DNA from 2 places in the Streptomyces sp. NPDC006655 genome. Region 1 is predicted to be linked to the other one. Evidence: riboswitches for the same ligand, from Rfam matches in the RefSeq annotation. Region 1 holds a riboswitch; the other holds the start of a gene.

Region 1 (3,396 bases):
CGCGGAACCCCAGGGCGCGGCCGAGATCGGCCCGACCCCGGTTTCGGGCCCGGCGGCCGGCTGGAGCGGGTGGTTCGGCAGGTACGGCGCCAGGTGGGCCCGTACCGCCACCGGGCCGACGCCCGGGCCGCCGCCGCCGTGCGGGATGCAGAAGGTCTTGTGCAGATTCAGGTGGGACACGTCGCCGCCGAAGTGTCCCGGCTTGGCGAGGCCGACCAGGGCGTTCAGGTTGGCGCCGTCGACGTAGACCTGGCCGCCGGCCTCGTGGACCTGTCCGCAGATGTCGGCGACGTGCTCCTCGAACACACCGTGGGTGGACGGGTAGGTGATCATCAGCACCGCGAGCTCGTCCCGGTGCTGCTCGATCTTCGCCCGCAGGTCCTCGACGTCGATCTCGCCGTCCCCGGCGGTCTTCACGACGACGACCTTCATCCCGGCCATCACGGCGCTGGCGGCGTTGGTGCCGTGCGCGGAGGACGGGATCAGGCAGACGGTCCGCTGCGCGTCGCCGTTGGCCCGGTGGTAGGCGCGGACGGCGAGCAGTCCGGCGAGCTCGCCCTGCGACCCGGCGTTGGGCTGCAGGGACACCTTGTCGTACCCGGTGACCTCGGCGAGCCGCTCCTCCAGTTCCCGGATGAGCGTCAGATAGCCCTGAGCCTGCTCGGCGGGGGCGAAGGGGTGCAGCTGGCCGAACTCGGGCCAGGTGACCGGCTCCATCTCGGTGGTCGCGTTGAGCTTCATGGTGCAGGAGCCCAGCGGGATCATGCCCCGGTCCAGCGCGTAGTCCCGGTCGGCGAGCCTGCGCAGGTAGCGGAGCATCGCGGTCTCGGAACGGTGGTCGTGGAAGACGGGGTGGGTCAGGTAGCCCTCGGTGCGCAGCAGCGCCGCGGGCAGCGTGTCCTCGGCGGTCGCGTCGAGCGCCTCGACGTCGCCCTCGACTCCGAAAGCGGTCCAGACGGCGGCCAGCTGGGCGCGCGTGGTGGTCTCGTCGCAGGCCATGGAGACGTGGTCGGCGTCGACGAGCCGCAGGTTGACACCGTTCTCGCGGGCAGCGGCGACGATCTCGGCCGCCTTGCCGGGCACCCGGGCGGTGAGGGTGTCGAAGTAGGCGCCGTGCACGATCTCGACACCGCCTGCCGTGAGCCCGGCCGCGAGGACGGTGGCGTACCGGTGGGTGCGCCGGGCGATGGCCCTGAGCCCCTCGGGGCCGTGGTAGACGGCGTACATGCCGGCCATCACGGCGAGCAGCACCTGGGCGGTGCAGATGTTGCTGGTGGCCTTCTCCCGGCGGATGTGCTGCTCACGGGTCTGCAGCGCGAGCCGGTAGGCCTTGTTCCCGTCGGCGTCCACGGACACGCCCACGAGCCGTCCGGGCAGGCTGCGCGCGAACTTCTCGCGGACCGCCATGTAGCCGGCGTGCGGTCCGCCGAAGCCCATCGGTACGCCGAAGCGCTGGGTGGTGCCGACGGCGATGTCGGCGCCCAGCTCGCCCGGCGAGGCCAGCAGGGTCAGCGCGAGCAGGTCGGCGGCGACGGTGACGAGCGCGCCGAGCTCGTGCGCCTGCTCGATGACGGGCTTGATGTCGCGTACGGCTCCGGAGGCGCCGGGGTACTGGATGAGCACGCCGTTGATCTCACGCGCGGCGAGGTCCGCCGGGATGCCGTCGGCGAGGTCGGCGACCACGACCTCCAGGCCCGTCGGCTCGGCCCGGGTCCGGATCACGGCGATGGTCTGCGGCAGCGCGTCCGCGTCGACGACGTAGACGCCCTTCTTGTTCTTGCCCATGCGCAGCGACAGGGCCACGGCCTCGGCGGCGGCCGTGCCCTCGTCGAGCAGCGAGGCGCCGGAGGTGGGCAGTCCGGTGAGGTCGGCGACCGCGGTCTGGAAGTTCAGCAGCGCTTCCAGCCGGCCCTGCGAGATCTCCGGCTGGTACGGCGTGTAGGCCGTGTACCAGGCGGGGTTCTCCATCACGTTGCGCAGGATGACGGGCGGGGTGAAGGTGCCGTAGTAGCCCAGGCCGATCATCGAGCCGAGCACCTGGTTGCGGTCGGCGAGCGAGCGCAGCTCGGCCAGCACCTCGGCCTCGGTGCGGGCGCCGGGCAGCTCCAGGCTGTCGGCGTTCTTGATCACGTCCGGCACGGCGGCGGCCGTCAGCTCGTCCAGCGAGCCGTAGCCGACCTGCGCGAGCATCTTGGCCCGCGCCTCCTGGTCGGGCCCGATGTGACGCTGCTCGAAGGGAATTCCCTGTTCGAGCTCGGAGAGCGAGGGGCGGTGGGCGGTCATTGCGGAGGCCTCCTGGTCTGACGCGACCTTCGAGGGGCACCCCGGCACGGGTACCCCGACGGCCTCCCCCTCTGTCATCTCAACCTGAGAGCTTCGCCGGACGCCCGAGGGCTCCGGCTTGCACCGTCGGTGAGAGCGGACACCGTCGACATCCGCCCTGCTTTCCAGAGTGACCTCGTCCGTGCGGTACGTGGGCCTGAGAGATTCCGGGGAGGATTTGCTCCTTCGGCGCCTCCGGTTTACCCGAAGGACTCTCCCGCACGGGGTCAGCAGCCGCTTGCCAGCCTACCAGCGGGGGCAGCGCACGGGTCTTCGAGTGGCCGCCTCGTTGAATGTGCTCTTTTGTAGTGCTTACGGATGAGTTGCGACCAAGTGGAGGGCCCGTGCAGACCGACATCGATCCGCGCAACCTGATCGGCCGCAAGGCGTTCGACCGCAACGGCACGAAGATCGGCACGATCGACGAGGTGTACCTCGACGACGCGACGGGCGTGCCGGAGTGGGCGGCCATACGCACCGGCCTGTTCTCCCGGGACGCGTTCGTGCCCCTGGAGCCCAGCGAACTGGTCGAGGGCACCCTGCGCGTCCCCTTCGAACGGGCGTTGATCAGGGACGCCCCGGACTTCGGCGTCGGCCGCCATCTGTCGCCCGAGCAGGAGCTCCAGCTCTACCACCACTACGGCCTGGACACCCCTGTCCCGCCGCGCCCTCACCCGGACCACGACTTCGGCAAGCTGGCGGGCACGGAGGACGCCGGGGCATAGCGCCCGACCCGGTGGAGCCGACCGGCGACCACGCCCCGCCCTCACCCGCCCAGCCCTCACCCCTGTCCTCCGCCGGCCCTGTCCACCCGCACTCCCCGTCCTTTCTCCACCAGCGGCAGCGGATCCGCCGGCTCCAGCTCGAGGTCGTCGACCCGGAAGGTCCGCACCCGCCCCGCCGTCACCGCCCCCGGCGTCTCGAACCGCACCGTCACCCTCCCGAGCCCACTCCCCTGCACCCATCCGTGTCCGTACTCCGCATGCCGCACGTCGTGGCCCGCGGGCCACCGCCGCTCGGTGACCGAATCCTGCGAAGCCGTCGGCGCCGCGACGTCGTCCTCGACCGGGACCG
Region 2 (3,396 bases), on a different contig from region 1:
ACGGCGGGGGCGACGGTGAACGACAGGTGCGAGCCGACCACCAGGCGGAACTGTTCCTCGGAGCTGAAGACCGGGACGTACACCTGGCCGGCGATCTCCGTGGTGGGCAGGTCGAGGGAGCCGCTGTGCGGGCCGCCGCCCTCGGGTAGCGGGACCCAGAGGAAGCTGCGGCCCAGCACCTCGATGAGCCGGCCCCCCGCCGCGGGCACCCCGAGCGAGGCCGACAGCACCTCCTCCAGTTCGTTGCCGGGCCAACCGCCGTGCGGGTGGGGGTGTGCCTGTGCCGGGAAGTCCGCGGGAAAGTCCGCCGGGAAGTCCATCTGCCTACCGCCTGTTGGAAACCACTGCTGAGGCTGGAAAGGCTAGCGGGTGACACCGACAAAGCCAGCAGCCCATTCGGCCCGCCCAGTTCAGCACGGACGGGCGCCGCGCGCGCAGGGTGGGTGCGGTCAGGTCGTGAAGGCGATGCGGCGCAGTGCGTCCGCCGCGTCGCGGTCGAGGAGGAGCGCCGCTCCGCAGCCCGGGGGCAGTTCGCCCTTCTCGACGGAGCGGATGAGCCGGCCCGCCGCCCGGCGGTGGCGCAGGAAGGCGTACCGCGAGACACCCCGGCCGCGCTCGCGCTGGCCGTCCAGGGCCGTGTCCGGCGTGACGTCGAGCAGCAGCAGGTGCAGGGTGCCGCCGCGGCGGCGCGCCGCGCGGGCCAGCCAGTCGCGCACCCAGACCTGCGTCCCGCAGTCGTGCACGACCACGCCCTCGCCGCTGCGGAGGGCGCGGCGCAGGGCGGCGTAGTGGGCGAGACGGACCAGCGGGCGGTAGACGGCGTACGGCAGGACGCGGGCCAGCCGGGCGTCCCAGCGGTCGCGGGTGTCCTGCGAGTCGATCCGTATGCCCTGGACGGTGCGGTGCATCAGCGTGGACTTCCCGCTGCCCGGCAGCCCGGTGACCACCACCAGGTCACGGGGGCCGAAGAGCAGGCCGTGCGGGCTGTGGCCGGCGCGGTCGCGCAGGTCGCGGACGACCGGTGCGACGGGGAGACCGCCGCACCGCTCGCGGGCCGGGGCCGTCGGCTGCCCGGGCAGGGCGATGCCCGTCGTCGTCGCGTACGCCGTGGTCCTTGTCACCGTGACCGTCCTCCCTGGGGGTTCAGGAAAGGTTCTCCCCACTTAATGTAAAGAGAAGGTAATGCACGGTGTCTCGCGGTTCCGTTCGCTTCCTGCCACAGGCCCGTCACAAAGGGGCGCGGCACGTCCGGTCTGCCGCCGTCGCGGGCGGCGTGCAATGATGTCCGCGCCAACTGCATACCGGCCGCTTGAATCCGCGCGGGAGAGTCCCCCGGCACCACGGTGCCCGGGGCGCCGAAGGAGCAAGTCCCTCCCTTGAATCTCTCAGGCCCCGTTACCGCGCGGGCGAGGCACATCTGAAAAGCGGGCCGCTGTGTCAGTGGCTCCACCCAAGGTGCAAGCCGTGCCCCCGCGTGGGTCAGGGCGAACCTCTCAGGTTCCGATGACAGATGGGGAGGACAGCGGGGAGGACCGCCCTCGCCTGTCACGCCTTTGGGACCCTTGGGAGACGACCGACCGATGAGCAGTACCGATTCCGCCGCACCCCGCCGCACCGCACTCGATGCCCTGCACCGCTCGCTCGGCGCGACCATGACCGACTTCGCCGGCTGGGACATGCCCCTGCGCTACGGCTCCGAGCGCGACGAGCACGTCGCGGTGCGCACCGCGGCCGGCCTCTTCGACCTCTCCCACATGGGCGAGATCACCGTGACCGGGCCCGAGGCGGCCCGGCTGCTGAACCACGCCCTGGTCGGGAACATCGCCTCCGTCGGGCCGGGCCGCGCCCGCTACACCATGATCTGCCGGGCCGACGGCGGCATCCTCGACGACCTGATCGTCTACCGCACGGCCGACACCGAGTACCTGGTGGTCGCCAACGCCTCCAACGCCCAGGTGGTCCTCGACGCGCTGCGGGAGCGGGCCGCCGGCTTCGACGCCGAGGTGCGCGACGACCGGGACGCGTACGCCCTGATCGCCGTCCAGGGGCCCGAGTCGCCCGGGATCCTGAAGTCCCTCACCGACGCCGACCTGGACGGCCTCAAGTACTACGCCGGGCTGCCCGGCACCGTCGCCGGGGTCCCAGCGCTGATCGCCCGCACCGGCTACACCGGCGAGGACGGCTTCGAGCTGTTCGTGAAGCCGGAGCACGCGGTGCAGCTGTGGCAGGCCCTGACCGAGGCGGGCAGGCCTGCGGGGCTGGTGCCCTGCGGCCTGTCCTGCCGGGACACCCTGCGGCTCGAAGCGGGCATGCCGCTCTACGGCCATGAGCTCAGCGCCTCGCTGACCCCCTTCGACGCCGGGCTCGGCCGGGTGGTGAAGTTCGACAAGGAGGGCGACTTCGTGGGGCGCGAGGCGCTCACCGAGGCGGCGGCCCGCGCGGAGTCGGACCCGCCGCGCGTCCTCGTCGGTCTGGTCGCCGAGGGCCGCCGGGTGCCGCGCGCCGGTTACCCGGTGGTCGCCGCGGGCAAGGTGATCGGCGAGGTCACCTCCGGCGCCCCCTCCCCCACCCTGGGCAGGCCGATCGCCATGGCGTACGTCGACGCGGCGCACTCGGCGCCCGGCACGGCCGGGGTCGGTGTCGACATCCGGGGCAGCCACGAGCCGTACGAGGTCGTGCCGCTGCCGTTCTACAAGCGCCAGAAGTAGCGACCGCGGGTGATACCGAGCACATCGTCGCTGCTCGGGCCCGCATTCCGCAGTTCCCCCTTCATCAGCACTCCCCCGCGTACAGGAGAATTCAGGACATGAGCAACCCCCAGCAGCTGCGTTACAGCAAGGAGCACGAGTGGCTGTCGGCCGCCGAGGACGGCGTGGCCAAGGTCGGCATCACGGAGCACGCGGCCAACGCGCTCGGTGACGTCGTCTTCGTCCAGCTGCCGGCGGTCGGCGACACGGTGACCGCGGGCGAGACCTGCGGCGAGCTGGAGTCGACCAAGTCGGTGTCCGACCTGTACTCGCCGGTCACGGGCGAGGTCACCGAGGTCAACGAGGACGTCGTGGAGGACCCGTCGCTGGTGAACTCGGCGCCCTTCGAGGGCGGCTGGCTGTTCAAGGTGCGCTTCGCGGACGAGCCGGCCGACCTGCTCTCCGCCGACGACTACACCGCCTTCACCGCCGGCTGAGGGACACCCCACCGCCGGCCGACGGCCGCAGGAACACCGGCTTAGGAGTCGTAGAAACAGATGTCCGTTCTGAACACGTCCCTGCACGAGCTCGACCCGGAGGTCGCCGCCGCGGTCGACGCCGAGCTGGTGCGTCAGCAGTCCACCCTGGAGATGATCGCCTCGGAGAACTTCGCTCCGCTCGCGGTCATGGAGGCGCAGGGTTCCGTCCT

Evidence for each region. A riboswitch is a leader RNA that binds a small molecule or an ion and turns the genes downstream of it on or off. The one in region 1 is predicted to bind glycine.
Region 2: linked by a shared signal. The riboswitch ahead of gcvT (glycine cleavage system aminomethyltransferase GcvT) and the one ahead of gcvP (aminomethyl-transferring glycine dehydrogenase) in region 1 are both predicted to bind glycine.

What each region holds. Positions count from the first base shown of each region.
Region 1 is NZ_JBEYJU010000109.1:10,008-13,403, reverse strand. Features, by position in the region: gene gcvP (aminomethyl-transferring glycine dehydrogenase) at 1-2,283, opposite strand, end outside; glycine riboswitch at 2,458-2,552, opposite strand; gene AB0958_RS38040 (PRC-barrel domain-containing protein) at 2,667-3,047, shown strand; gene AB0958_RS38035 (DNA polymerase IV) at 3,104-3,396, opposite strand, start outside.
Region 2 is NZ_JBEYJU010000026.1:82,370-85,765, forward strand. Features, by position in the region: gene AB0958_RS17595 (enhanced serine sensitivity protein SseB) at 1-320, opposite strand, end outside; gene AB0958_RS17600 (AAA family ATPase) at 450-1,121, opposite strand; glycine riboswitch at 1,311-1,411, shown strand; gene gcvT (glycine cleavage system aminomethyltransferase GcvT) at 1,581-2,708, shown strand; gene gcvH (glycine cleavage system protein GcvH) at 2,807-3,184, shown strand; gene glyA (serine hydroxymethyltransferase) at 3,245-3,396, shown strand, end outside.